DNA from 3 places in the Pseudomonas sp. H3_A02 genome. Region 2 is predicted to be linked to each of the others. Evidence: predicted binding sites of a transcription regulator. Region 2 holds the regulator's gene; each other region holds the start of a gene.
The links. Region 2 encodes FliA, which starts transcription of late flagellar genes. Its sites were predicted from a motif close to CTAAAGTTTNNNNNNNNNNNGCCGNTAA; they were not measured.

Region 1 (4,769 bases), 1.4 Mb from region 2:
TTGCAGCGGCAACAAGGTTGCCGCGCCGAAAGCAGCCAGGAACAAGCCGATATAGGCTTCGCCCATCAGTGGGCCGGGTAATCCGCCACTACAGTTTGGGTCCCGTCTTTTTTCAGGCCGATCACTTGATAAGCGTCGCTCATGCCGTCCATTTCCATGCCGGGCGAGCCCATGGGCATGCCCGGTGCTGCCACGCCGAGCAGGTCATCGCGCTTGCTCAGCGCAAGCACTTGGTCGGCCGGAACATGGCCTTCGACGAATTTGCCGTTGATTTCGGCGGTGTGGCAGGAACGCAGGTTCGGCGCCACGCCCAGGCGTTGTTTGACCGAGCTCATGTCGGCCTCGACATGGTCGTTGACCTTGAAGCCATTTTCTTGCAGATGTGAAATCCATTTTTTGCAGCAGCCGCAGTTGGCGTCGCGGTGCACATCGATGGTGACGGGTTCGGCGGCCTGGGCCAAGGTAGTCATGAACAGGGCGCTCAAGGCGAGCAGGTGCAGGGGGTTGGCCATGAAGGAGGTCTCTTGTCGAACGGTTTGGAGGGAGGATAACAGAGTAGCGAGGGCAAGCTGACAGGGGGCTGAGGCGGGGATTACACAATTGTCAGGCTGGAAGGACGAACGCAGTCTTGTGGGAGCGAGCTTGCTCGCGATAGCGGTTTGTCAGTCACAACCTTGCAGCTGATCCGACTCTATCGCGAGCAAGCTTTGCTCCCACAGATCTGACACAGGTGAATGGGGGCGCTTCAGCGCACCTTGAACCGCCCCATGATCGTATTCACCCGACTATTGGCGTCCAGCAGCTGCCGGGTGTTGGCCTCGCTGGCCAGGCCACTTTCCACCAGTTCCTCCACCATGTGGCGGATTTGCACCATGCTGCGATTGATCTCCTCGGTCACCGCGCTCTGTTGCTCGGCGGCCGTAGCGATCTGGGTGCTCAGGCTGTTGATCTGGCTGACCGAGCCGGCCATTTCGTCCAGGCCCGAGTTGACTCGGGAGGTCGCATCGGCCGCCGACTGGCAACTGGCCTGGGTGTTTTCCATGGCCGAGACCGACGAACTCACGCCTTGGGTCAGGCGGGTCAGCATTTCGTTGATTTCCGAGGTACTGGCCTGGGTACGGGCGGCGAGGGCGCGGACTTCGTCGGCCACCACGGCAAAACCACGGCCTTGCTCCCCGGCACGGGCGGCCTCAATAGCGGCGTTGAGCGCCAGCAGGTTGGTCTGCCCGGCGATGGCGCCGATCACGCCCAGGATCTCGGTGATGCGCTGGGCGTCCTGTTGCATGCTCTCGACCTTGCGGGTGGCGCTGGCGACTTCATCGATCAACGCCACCACACTGCTGGAGGCCTCACCGACCACGACGCGGGAGCGATCGGCATGCTCGTTGGCGCGTTGGGTGAACGCCGCAGTCTCGGCGGCGTTTTGCGCGACGCTTTCAGCCGTAGAGCTCATCTGGGTGATGGCGGTCACGGTCTGGTCGGTTTCCGAGGCGTGGCGCATCAGGATTTCGCTGGTATGGGCCGAGGTCCGTTGCAGATCGCCCAGGCTCGACGCCATGGCGCCGGTGGCCTGGGTGACTTCACCGATCATGCCTTGCAGGTAAGCGATGAAGCGGTTGACCGAATGACCAATCGCCCCCAATTCATCCTCGGCCCGGATGGTGATGCGTCGGGTCAGGTCGGCATCGCCGGTGGACAAGACGTCGATGTTGCCTTTGAGCACCTTCATGCGATTAGTCAACTGGCGGATCGCGTAGAGCTGCATCAAGACCAGCAGGATCACCATCGGGATCTGCAGCAGGCTCAACGTGCTCAGTACATCGTCGCGCTGGGCGGTGATCAGGCGGGTCGGCAATGCGGTCGCCAGGAACCACGGCGAACCTTCGATAGGGCGCATGAAGAAGGTGCTGGCCTCGCCCTTGTTGTCGAACTCGACCCGCTGCAACGGCTGGTCGCGCTGGGCCAGGCCCGCCTTGACCTGGGCGGCGAATGGCGAGGTGGCCGCCAGTTCGCTGATGTTCTTCAGCACGATCGGCCCGCTGATGCGCGAACTGTTGCTGATGATCTTGCCGTCGCCTTCGACGATCAGCATCTCGGCGCTCAGGTCGGCTTCCTTGCGTGCCACCAGCTCATTGAAGAAGCCCAGGGTCACGTCGATGGTGGACACGCCGTAAGGCACGCCGTTTTTCTGGATGGCCATGGCGCAGTTGGTGCGCGGTTCGGCGCTGGCGTCATCTTTATAGGCCGCAGCCCAGGCGCATTTGCCCGGTGGAGTGGCCATGCCGCCCTTGTGCCAGGGTTGTTCGTAATAGTTGGGCGCGGCGTCACTGTTCCAGAAGGTATTGACCACCAGTTTGCCGGACGCGTCGCGGTGCCAGAACGTGCTGAACTTGCTGCGACCCTCGGCCCGCTGGTTGGGCAAGGGCCAGATCCCGCCGCCGAAGACTTTCAACTCGCCGTACTGATCCACCAGCCCCGGCAACACTTTGTCGATGGCATCGCTGTCGAGCAGCGGGATGGTCTGGGTGATGCTGCGTTGCTGCGCCTGTACCTTGTTCAATTCGCCCTGGATCTGCTCGGCAACCTCGGCGATGCGGTTCAGGACCACTTGCTCTTCGGTGTGGCGCAGCTTGGGCGCGACCAGGTAACTGATGCCCACCACCGTCAGGAGGGACAGCACCAGCATGAAAATAACCAGAAACAGGGTGTAGCGTGCCTGAATAGTTCGGAATGAAGGCATGTGGGAAGTCCTTGCACGAAGGCGACTTTCTGGAGCAGGCGGATGGGCAGTCCTGACTATATCGGCCTGGGAGGACGCAGCTTTAGAGGTCAGTTGGTCGAGGGATAGAACGAGCGGATTGCACGAAGACACGCCTTCGGCTGTACCATGGGGGCCGTCGGCAACCCGTCATCCAGGCGATAGGGTGCGGACTTGACAAGCCTTCGGATACAGAACGGATACATTCAGGAAATTGGCAATGACTCATTCACAACGTTTGAAATACTCGATTCTGATCGTCCTCGTCGTCCTGGCTATCATGCTGGGGCTGTCCTGGATGCAGGGCAAGGGCATGATCAGCGAGCAGTTGTTTCAATACATCGCCATTGCCGTGGCGGTCATCGTGGTGGTGATCAACGGCGTAATGCGGCGCAAGGTCAAGCCCTGAGCGCCGGCTTCATTCCTCGGCCTCGAGCACGGCCATCGCGCTAGGGTGCAGGCGGTAGCTTTTATCGGCGTTGAGGGTCACGACCCCTTCGCTGCACAGGCGCTTCAATACCTCGCGAACGCTGAGAAAGGACAACGGAATGTCCAGCCCCAATAACTGGCTGTGCACACCACGCACACCCAGGCAGCGGTTTTCGTGGGCGGCCTTGAGCAGCGCGTCGATGACTTTAAGACGAATCAGGCTGGTCCTGAGCCCGAAGCTCTTGAGCAGGCGCCTGATGTGGTCATTGCCGCCGCGCTCTGGCGGCCTGTCGAATTCACGGTGAGTGGCGTTCAGCGAGACGCCGGTTGGCCTTGGCTTGCCCTCCATGGGCAGTTGCGCGTTACGCATGCAGAAACTCCTTACCAGCCTGATCAGAAAAGGTCACGAATACTCTCCTGTTATAGGACGAACGAGGACGCGCAATCATGAGGACGATGATGTGAAAAAATTGCTCCCGCTTCGTCAAACCCCCGTGTTCAAGCGGCGCAAGGCCATTAATTTTTTTTCATCCGGTTCGTTTTCAAGGTAGGCACATTCCGGTTCAGCACGCGGCGTGTGATTTCCCAGGCGGGCCGAGTGTTTGTCGACTGGCGCAGCGGCAGCCGTCCTGGTCTCTGAAGTTTTCATCAGGAGTGAACGTGAGAATGTCCGGGCAGTTATCGAGGGTTGGCCTTGCAGGCGCTTTTCTGGGGATCGCCCTCGGGCTCAGCCCCGTGGTCAATGCGCAGGACGATGGACAGCAGGCCAGTGCCGAGATCCGTCGCACCCGGTTTGGCGTGCCACATATCCGGGCTCAGGACGAACGTGGACTGGGTTATGGCATCGGTTATGCCTATGCCCAGGACAATCTGTGCCTGCTGGCCAATGAGATCGTCACGGTCAATGCCCAGCGCTCGCGTTACTTCGGGCCCGAGCAGGTCACGGTCGAGCAGCGGGAGAACCGCGCCAGCGATCTGTTTTTCAGCTGGCTCAACACACCGCAAGCGGTCTCCGGTTTCTGGCAGGCCCAGACGCCTCAAGTGCAACAACTGGTTGAAGGCTATGCGGCGGGCTACAACCGTGCGTTGGCCGAGCGCAAGGCCAAGGGCCTGCCTGAGCAATGCGCCAGTGAGTGGGTGCGGCCGATCACCGCGCTGGACCTGGTCAAATTGACCCGTCGCTTGTTGGTGGAAGGCGGCGTCGGCCAGTTCGCCGAAGCCCTGGCTGGCGCACAACCGCCTCAGGCGACGGCACTCGCCACTGCTCCGGCCGCGAGTTTCGCCGCTGCCGCGACCCGGCAGCAGCGTTTTGCCCTGGAGCGCGGCAGCAATGCCCTGGCCATCGGCAGTGAGCGCTCGTTTAATGGTCACGGCATGTTGCTGGCGAACCCGCATTTTCCGTGGGTGGGCGGCATGCGTTTCTACCAGATGCACCTGACCATTCCCGGCAAGCTGGACGTCATGGGCGCGGCGCTGCCGGGCCTGCCGATGATCAACATCGGTTTCAGCCAACACCTGGCCTGGACCCACACCGTCGACAGCTCAAAGCATTTCACCTTGTATCGGCTGCAACTGGACCCGA
Region 2 (4,769 bases):
CGGCTTTGGACATGGCTTCGTCCTGGCTGTTGAGGCCCAGGCGCACCAGTCGGTTACGCACCAGCACCAGTTCGCCGACCATGTTCATGATCTCGTCCAGGCGTGCGGTGTCGACTCGAACGGTGGTCTCGGCTTCGCTGGCTGGTTTTTCCGCTGGCGCCGCCGCCGGAGCACGGGCGGGTGCCGGGGCAGCAGCGGCAGGCTTGGCGGGCTCGGCCTTGGGCTCCGGTGCCTTGGCAGCGGGTTTGGGCGCAGCCTTGGCCGCTGGCGCAACGGTAGCGGGCGCAGCGGCAGCCGTACCGACTTCGCTGAACTTACCCTTGCCATGCAGCTCATCGAGCAGCGATTCGAATTCCTGGTCGCTGATCAGGTCGCTACCCGCGGCAGCGGCGGCGGGCTTGGCCGGCGTCGGTGCCGAAGCGATGGCCGAATCCAGCGCGTCAACGGCAAAGGTGCCCTTGCCATGCAACTGGTCGAGCAAAGCTTCGAATTCATCATCGGTGATGTCCGAGCTGTCGCCCGCCGCTTTCGGGGCGGCCGGGGCCGCCGGCGGAACGACCGCATCCGGCGCGAACTGGCCCTTGCCGTGAAGCTGGTCGAGCAGCGACTCGAACTCGGCGTCGGTGATTTCATCGCTGGCCGCCCCACCGGCGGCTTGCGCAGCAGGTGCAGCCGGAGCGGCTGGTGCCTCGGCCTGGGCCTTGACGGTATTCAGGGAGTCCAGCAGCTGTTCGAATTCGTTATCGGTGATGTCGCCCGATTCTTCGGCGACCGGCTCTTCAACCACCGCCTCGACAATCGGCGCCGCTTCGTCAGCCGATTGCGGCTCGGCCAGGCGCGATAGCGCGGCAAGCAGCTCGGGGGTGGCAGCCGTGATCGGCGAGCGCTCACGCACTTCACTGAACATGCTGTTGACCGCATCCAGCGCTTCGAGCACCACGTCCATCAGTTCCGAATCCACGCGGCGCTCACCCTTGCGCAGGATATCGAACACGTTTTCGGCAATGTGGCAGCACTCCACCAGCTCGTTGAGCTGGAGGAAGCCGGCGCCTCCTTTTACAGTGTGGAAACCGCGAAAAATTGCATTGAGCAGATCCGCATCATCAGGTCGGCTTTCCAGCTCGACCAGCTGTTCGGACAGTTGCTCTAGAATCTCGCCGGCCTCAACCAGGAAATCCTGAAGGATCTCTTCATCGGCGCCGAAGCTCATTAATGGCTGCTCCTAAAACAGGGCTAAAACTCAGAATCCAAGGCTGGACAGCAAATCGTCCACATCGTCCTGACCGGACATAACGTCTTCTCTTTTATCGGCATGAATTTGCGGACCTTCACCCTGAGAGAGATGTTTTTGTGGATCTTTTTCAGCAAGCATCGCTTCACGGTCGTGTTCGATGCCTGCAAAGCGGTCGACCTGGCTGGCCATCAACACCAGTTTGAGCAGGTTGCTTTCCACTTCGGTGACCAACTGGGTCACACGCTTGATCACCTGGCCGGTCAGGTCTTGATAGTCCTGGGCCAGCAGAATGTCGTTGAGGTTGCTTGCCACGGCGCGGTTCTCGGTGCTGCTGCGCGTCAGGAAACCGTCGACCCGACGGGCCAGCTCCCGAAACTCTTCAGCACCGACTTCGCGACGCATGAACCGGCCCCAGTCGGTGCTCAAGGCCTGGGCTTCTTCACTCAGGCCGTTGACCAGCGGCGTTGCGCTTTCCACCAGGTCCATGGTGCGGTTCGCCGCGGCCTCGGTCAGCTTGACCACATACCCCAGGCGCTCGGTGGCGTCGGTGATCTGCGAGACTTCCTCGGCCTGCGGCATGTGCGGGTCGATCTGGAAATTGACAATCGCGCTGTGCAGTTCACGCGTGAGCTTGCCCACTTCCTGATACAGACCGCGGTCACGGGTCTGGTTGAGCTCATGGATCATTTGAACCGCATCGCCAAAGCGACCTTTTTCAAGGCTGTCGACCAGTTCGCGGGCATGTTTTTTCAGGGTCGATTCGAAATCGCCCATTGAAGATTCGTTGTCCATAGCTCCCCCGTGGCGCCGTTAACCGATGCGTTCGAAGATTTTTTCGATCTTCTCTTTCAACGCCTGGGCCGTGAAGGGTTTGACCACATAGCCGTTTACACCGGCCTGGGCCGCTTCGATGATCTGCTCGCGCTTGGCTTCGGCAGTGACCATCAGCACCGGAAGATGCTTGAGCTTTTCGTCGGCGCGCACATGGCGCAACAAGTCGATACCGGTCATGCCGGGCATGTTCCAGTCAGTCACCAGAAAGTCGATGCTCCCGCTGTTGAGGACCGGAATGGCTGTGACGCCATCATCCGCCTCGACCGTGTTGGTGAACCCAAGGTCACGCAACAGGTTTTTTATGATCCGCCGCATCGTTGAGAAGTCATCAACGATGAGGATTTTCATGTTCTTGTCCAATTCGACCTCCAAGCAGTCTTAAACGCGCCCAGCACCTGGACGCGCCATTTCAATCAATCCGGCACAACACTCGACAACGGTCCGGAGCACAACGGATGGAGACTGGCGCAGTACCTGCCAGGCCAGCCTCGTCGCAGTGTCCCCACACTGCCTGTCAACGCGCTCGCCACTCCCCCAAACGCCCCCGCAAACGGGCCGCGCACTGGCTGTGTAACTGGCTGACCCGCGATTCGCTGACCCCCAGGACCTCACCGATTTCCTTGAGGTTCAGCTCTTCGTCGTAGTACAGCGCCAAGACCAGTCGCTCACGCTCCGGCAAATTGGCAATCGCATCCGCCAGCGCGCTCTGGAAACGTTCATCTTCCAGGTCACGCGATGGCTCCATGTGAGCACTCGCGCCATCCTCGTGCAGCCCTTCGTGTTCGCCGTCCTGCAGCAGGTCGTCGAAACTGAACAGGCGGCTGCCCAAGGTATCGTTCAAAATCCCGTAATAATCATCGAGACTTAACTGGAGTTCGGCAGCAACTTCGTGATCTTTAGCGTCACGCCCGGTTTTCGCTTCAATTGCCCGAATCGCGTCACTGACCATGCGGGTATTGCGGTGCACCGAACGCGGCGCCCAATCGCCCTTGCGGACTTCATCGAGCATCGCCCCGCGAATGCGAATACCGGCATAGGTCTCGAAACTGGCGCCTTTGCTGGCGTCGTATTTGTTCGACACTTCAAGCAGGCCGATCATGCCGGCCTGGATCAAGTCCTCGACCTGGACACTGGCCGGCAACCGCGCCAGCAAGTGGTAGGCGATACGCTTGACCAGTGGCGCATAACGCTCGATCAATTCGTATTGGGCGTCCCGTGCCGATTTTTTGTAGAGATGGTTGTAACCGCTGGCTGTCATAGCACGGGCCCTGCTGTTTGTTGCACAAGACGTTCGACGAAAAACTCCAGATGCCCGCGAGGATTGGCCGGCAATGGCCAGGTATCGACCTTCTGGGCGATCGCCTTGAACGCCAGCGCGCATTTGGAACGTGGAAAGGCTTCATAGACGGCACGTTGCTTCTGGACGGCCTTGCGCACGCTTTCGTCGTAAGGCACCGCGCCGACGTATTGCAGGGCGACGTCCAGGAAGCGATCGGTGACCTTGGTCAACTTGGCGAACAGGTTGCGTCCTTCCTGCGGGCTCTGGGCCATGTTGGCCAGGACGCGGAAGCGGTTCATGCCATAGTCGCGGTTCAGCAGTTTGATCAGGGCGTAGGCGTCGGTGATGGACGTCGGTTCGTCGCAGACCACCAGCAGCACTTCCTGGGCGGCGCGCACGAAACTGACGACCGAGTCGCCAATGCCAGCCGCGGTATCGATCACCAGCACATCGAGGTTGTCGCCGATGTCGCTGAAAGCCTGGATCAGGCCCGCGTGTTGGGCTGGGGTCAGGTGAACCATGCTCTGGGTGCCGGAGGCAGCCGGCACGATACGAATCCCGCCTGGCCCCTGCAACAGCACGTCGCGCAGTTCGCAGCGGCCTTCGATCACGTCCGCCAGGGTGCGTTTGGGGGTAAGCCCCAGCAGCACGTCGACGTTCGCCAGGCCCAGGTCGGCGTCCAGCAGCATGACCCGTCGGCCAAGCTCTGCAAGAGCCAGGGACAAGTTCACTGACACGTTAGTCTTCCCGACGCCACCTTTGCCGCCGGTCACCGCGATCACCTGTACGGGATGCATGCTGCCCATGTTCGTTCTTTACCTTGTCTTCTTAGACGGAGGCCACATTACTGGCTGCGCGTTCGCATAAGGAACAATGCATGGCAGACCATCGATGTAGGTACAAAAAATATTCATGATTACCTCAGCCGACCTGCTTGCTCGGGCTGTGGTAGATGTCAGCGAACATGTCAGCCATGGCTTCTTCGCTGGGTTCTTCCTGCATTTGCACACTCACGGCACGACTGACCAGTTGATGACGGCGCGGCAGATGCAAATCATCCGGGATCCGCGGCCCATCGGTCAGGTAGGCCACCGGCAGTTCATGACCGATCGCCAGGCTCAACACCTCGCCCAGGCTTGCCGTTTCGTCCAGCTTAGTCAGGATGCAGCCGGCCAGTCCGCAGCGTTTGTAGCTGTGGTATGCGGCGGTTAGAACCTGTTTCTGGCTGGTGGTTGCCAACACGAGATAATTTTTTGACTTGATACCGCGTCCGGCCAGGCTTTCGAGCTGCATGCGCAGGGCTGGATCGCTGGCTTGCAGGCCCGCGGTATCGATCAGCACAACGCGTTTGCGCAGCAAAGGCTCCAGCGCCTGGGCCAGGGATTGGCCCGGATCCACATGGGTCACCGACACATTGAGGAT
Region 3 (4,769 bases), 3.1 Mb from region 2:
GCCAGTTGATCCTGGTCATGCACCCGTCCCTGGGGCTTGAGCTGCTGATGCTGGTGGCGCTGTGTTTTGCCTTGTGCCTGGTGCCGGTGACACTGACCCGGCGAATTCACCCGGCGGCGCTGCATCCGGCGCCCATGGAGCCGCGCTTCTTCATCAAGCGGGTGCCGCAGTCATTGAGTACGGTGCTGGGCTCCGGGCTGATCGTCGGCTCGTTCTATGGCCTGGCGCCCCTGTATGCCTCTCAGCAGGGCCTGTCGACCGAGCAGGTCGGTCTGTTCATGGGGAGCTGCATCTTTGCCGGGTTGCTGGTTCAGTGGCCTCTGGGCTGGCTGTCTGACCGTTACGACCGGGCGCTGCTGATTCGCTGCTTTGCGCTGGTCCTGACGATCTGTGCACTGCCGTTGGCGATTCTTCCGACGGTGCCGTTGGAGGTGCTGTTCGTCGCCGGGTTCTTCTGTTCGCTGGTGCAGTTCTGCCTGTATCCGCTGGCGGTAGCCTTTTCCAACGACCACGTCGAAGCTGATCGAAGGGTGTCCCTGACTGCGATGCTGTTGGTGACCTATGGCGTTGGCGCCAGTATCGGGCCGCTGGTGGCCGGCGTGCTGATGAAGATGTTCGGCAGCCAGATGCTCTACGGCTTTTTCGCCTTCTTCGCCTTGGTGCTGGTGTGGCGGATCCGGCCGAAAGCAGTGACCAACCTGCATCAGGTCGATGACGCGCCGCTGCATCACGTGGCAATGCCGGACAGTATGTCGAGTTCGCCTTTGGTGGCGTGCCTCGATCCGCGGGTGGACGAGCAAGTGGTCCAGGAGCAGATGCAGACGCCGATCAATCCGGAGGTGGAGCCCGAGCCCGCCACTGAGACCGCGGCGGAAGCTGAAGTGCAGGACCCTGAGCCCCCCAGCTTTACCCAGGCCAGGCCTTGAAACAGACATAAAAAAACGGGCAGTCACCGCAAGGGACTGCCCGTTTTTTTATGGCTCGACGATTAGAGGTCGTCTTTATCGAAGCGCCGCGCTTCGCGCTGGAGCTGGTAGACGAACCGCTCGACCTGCCGTTGCACCAGGCCACTGATGTTGTGGAAGCGTACGCCGGCGAACGTGGTGTTGATCCTTTCTTCGAAATGCAGGTAACGCAGCTCCACCGGGGCGATCATGTTGCCAAACGGCAGGGCCGCGATGAAGCGCTCGTACACCTGGCCCAGTTGCAAACGTTCGGTGATATCGCCGTCGAAACGCAGCTTGCAACCGGTGGCGGAAATGTCCAGCAGCTTGCCGTCCACGGGGGACTTGAGCTTGTCGCCGCCCAGTTCAACGCTCACCAGTTGCGCCAGTTTCAGGGCGGCACGGAAGGCGTTGCGACGTTGGTGGTAGACCACTTCGTCGGGCAGGGCGCCGCGATAGCAACGACCGTCGCTGGACTCATCAATGGTCAGCGGACCCTTGCCATCCCAGGCGATGCGCACGCCGTCATGGAACCCCTCGACGCGAAACGGCTCGCCGGCCAGCAGGAAACGCTCGCCGTCCCGGGGAATCATTTCATCCAGGGCGATGGAATTGGTCTCGCGATCGACGTTGACCAGATAGCTCTGGAAGCGCTGGGTACGTTCATGGAAGGTGATGATCAGCGGGTCGTGGCTATCTTGCAGCATCCGCAGGTTGCCGGAGATTTCCAGGGGCGTGGTGAGGACCTTGGGGGGCTGCGGAGCATCATCCGCGTTTGAGGCATTGAACACGGTGGGTCAATCTCCAGGCAAAATACGACTACGAATAGCCAGCATTTTGCCAGCATGTATCGCGCGTTGATAGAGCGAAGGCATTGTTCGTTTCATGCCTGGCTGAGCGGGCGGTGCTTGACCATTCGGGCCGTCGAACCGCTAGCGTCATACAGCGTCGGGATCTCGCCACCGTTGAGAATACGCAACTGGTTGGCGGTGGCGGCCTGCTGCATCAGGATCGACTGGCCGTTGCGGGCGTTGGTCGCCTGGCATTGGGCGAGCAGGTCGTTGAGTACTTTGCTCTGGGACCGCAACTGGTCGCCGAGGGTCGACTGGGCAGCCAACTGCTCAAGGCCGTCATGACTGGCGGGCAGGTTGAGGCTGGCGAGGATCTCGCTGCGCTTGCGGCCATGCTGGTCGAGCAAGATGATCAGTGCCTGTTTTTGCGCCAGGATATTTTCCAGCAAAGGCATGTCACGACCGTGCAGGGCCACGGATTCGGCCTGCAATAGCTCCAGCAATTGTTGCGCTGGAACGAAGTCGTCGATGATCAGTTGCAATAAATGAGTGTCGTGCATGGCTGGCCTTGGGTCTTAGCGTCCAAAAGCCTCGCGCAGGCGGCGGCCTAGCGCTGGGCTTCGAAGTTGAGCAGTTTGCTGGCTACGCGGTTGCTGTCGACTTTGTAGCTGCCATCGGCGATGGCTGCTTTCAACTCGGCCACGCGGGCGTTGTCGACGACAGGTTGATCGCGCAGCTTGTCAGTGACCTTCTGCAACTGCTGAGCCTCATTGCTGAGGTGTACCGACTCCCCGTTGCTGACCTTTTCGGCAGGCGTGGACAGCGGCGCGGATTTGTCGGTTTCGACGGTTTCCTTGGTGGCGCTGGTACGCGTAGTGCCTGTCAGCGGTGAAGAGCTGTTTAAACGATTGAAATCGATGACCATGGTAAAAAACCTCAGGGTATTTGGACGCTTGCCATGTTTTCGGCCATCCCCAAAAAAACTTTAGGCTCATTTGTTCAATGAACGTGCGCACGTCTGCGCTTGCCTTTGCGTAAGGCACAGTCTAGGGAACACCGGGATCAAGCGCCAGCTTTCTACCTCCTCTATCGGGTCATTACATCGCCACTTCCACTTGGCCTGGAGCCATCACTTGCGCCTTGATGACGCGCTGGGAATTAAGGTTTTTTACCCGTATCTGCTCACGCATGCCGCCGTTGGACAGGGCCTCGCCGGGCATCCGCACGGCAAGAGAGCCGCTACGGGCGGTGATGACCACCTGGTCACCCTTGCGGACCACCTCGGCCTGTTCCAGGTGCACCAGCGTCACGACCTGATCGGCGACCATTGGTCGGACAAGTTTCTGCCCGATGGCTTGATCGACAGAGGTCAGGAAACCCTGGGTGATCTGGCTGATGTCCCGTTCGCGCAACATCACGTCCTGGGGCTCGACGATCCCGGCCCGCTTGAGTGGACGGGTGGTGGTGACGATTTCCCGGAACAGGCGCACTTGAGCGGGCACGAACACCGTCCAGGGCGCGGCACTGTCACAACGAACCTTCACCGTGACGCGGCCCAGGGGGCGGGCCGGGCTCTCCAGCGACGCAGTCAATTCCTTGTCACACATGGGCATGCGCAAGCGCGGGTCGAGCTGGTTGACTTCGATTTCGTAACGACCTTCGGTTTGACTGCTTGCCAGATAGTCTTCTACGGTGAATTCAAGAAAGCCCTGAGTGACGCCGATAAGGAGATCAGGCAAGGTAACCGGAGCCGCCGCAAGGGCAGGACTGCCCGAAGTGAACAGGCAGGCAGCCAGCAGTGCACCGAGCCAGTGGCGGCAGTGAGTGGTCAGGCGTCGAGAAAATGTCGTTTGTGCGTTCATGCCGGTTCAATAGCAAGCCCCGTGCCGTTTAGTGATGAATGCGCGTCGGACACATTAGCGTTAGGTAGGAGTCAGGGCATGGCGGGAGTAATGGATTCGGTAAACCAGCGCACTCAGCTGGTCGGTCAGAATCGCCTGGAGCTGTTGTTGTTCCGTCTCGACGGCCAACAAATGTACGGGATCAACGTATTCAAGGTTCGCGAGGTGCTGCAATGCCCCAAGCTGACCCTGATGCCCAAGTCCAGCCCCGTCGTGTGCGGTGTGGCCAATATCCGCGGTGCGACCATTCCGATTCTCGACCTGGCGATGGCGACCGGCTCCGGTCGGTTGCTGGACCAGAGCAATCCGTTTGTGATCATCACCGAGTACAACACCAAGACCCAGGGGTTCCTGGTGCGCTCGGTGGAGCGCATCGTCAACATGAACTGGGAAGAGATCCATCCACCGCCCAAGGGCACCGGCCGCGATCACTACCTGACGGCGGTGACCCGGGTCGATAACCAGTTGGTGGAAATCATCGACGTGGAGAAAATCCTCGCCGAAGTGGCGCCCACGCCGGAAGCGATTTCCGTGGGGGTGGTGGATGCCGAGACCCAGCACAAGGCGATTTCGCTGCGAGTGTTGACCGTCGATGATTCTTCGGTGGCCCGCAAGCAGGTGACCCGTTGCCTGCAAACGGTCGGCGTCGAGGTGGTGGCGTTGAACGACGGGCGACAGGCGCTGGATTACCTGCGCAAGCTGGTCGACGAGGGCAAGAAGCCTGAGGAAGAATTCCTGATGATGATCTCCGACATTGAGATGCCGGAAATGGACGGCTACACCCTGACCTCGGAAATCCGCAGCGATCCGCGCATGCAAAAGCTGCACATCATCTTGCATACTTCGTTGTCTGGTGTTTTCAACCAGGCGATGGTCAAGAAGGTCGGTGCCGACGATTTTCTGGCAAAATTCCGCCCCGATGACCTGGCGTCCCGGGTCGTCGAACGGATCAAAGCAGCAGAATAAAGTAGAAGGTCGGGCGCGTTGTGCGCCCGGCAAGTCAACACGATGAAAGAGGCGGTATCTTGTCTACGGGTAATTTGGATTTCGAACAGTTCCGGGTCTTCCTGGAAAAAGCCTGTGGCATCTTGCTTGGTGAAAACAAGCAATACCTGGTGTCGAGCCGTCTCAAT

Region 1: the regulator FliA is predicted to act here: its motif matches at 2,799-2,826, upstream of AB4N80_RS20245 (methyl-accepting chemotaxis protein).
Region 3: the regulator FliA is predicted to act here: its motif matches at 2,697-2,724, upstream of flgM (flagellar biosynthesis anti-sigma factor FlgM).

Annotation. Positions count from the first base shown of each region.
Region 1 covers NZ_CP162807.1:4,611,357-4,616,125, reverse strand. The annotation lists gene AB4N80_RS20255 (YqaA family protein) at 1-66, opposite strand, end outside; gene AB4N80_RS20250 (DUF411 domain-containing protein) at 66-512, opposite strand; gene AB4N80_RS20245 (methyl-accepting chemotaxis protein) at 746-2,740, opposite strand; gene AB4N80_RS20240 (hypothetical protein) at 2,979-3,167, shown strand; gene AB4N80_RS20235 (fe2+ zn2+ uptake regulation protein) at 3,177-3,557, opposite strand; gene pvdQ (bifunctional acylase PvdQ) at 3,854-4,769, shown strand, end outside.
Region 2 covers NZ_CP162807.1:5,969,501-5,974,269, forward strand. The annotation lists gene AB4N80_RS26190 (chemotaxis protein CheA) at 1-1,210, opposite strand, end outside; gene AB4N80_RS26195 (protein phosphatase CheZ) at 1,241-2,026, opposite strand; gene AB4N80_RS26200 (chemotaxis response regulator CheY) at 2,045-2,416, opposite strand; gene fliA (RNA polymerase sigma factor FliA) at 2,583-3,326, opposite strand; gene fleN (flagellar synthesis regulator FleN) at 3,323-4,153, opposite strand; gene flhF (flagellar biosynthesis protein FlhF) at 4,269-4,769, opposite strand, start outside.
Region 3 covers NZ_CP162807.1:2,856,452-2,861,220, forward strand. The annotation lists gene AB4N80_RS12625 (MFS transporter) at 1-926, shown strand, start outside; gene AB4N80_RS12630 (flagellar brake protein) at 989-1,735, opposite strand; gene AB4N80_RS12635 (flagella synthesis protein FlgN) at 1,828-2,295, opposite strand; gene flgM (flagellar biosynthesis anti-sigma factor FlgM) at 2,343-2,660, opposite strand; gene flgA (flagellar basal body P-ring formation chaperone FlgA) at 2,833-3,597, opposite strand; gene AB4N80_RS12650 (chemotaxis protein CheV) at 3,676-4,602, shown strand; gene cheR (protein-glutamate O-methyltransferase CheR) at 4,662-4,769, shown strand, end outside.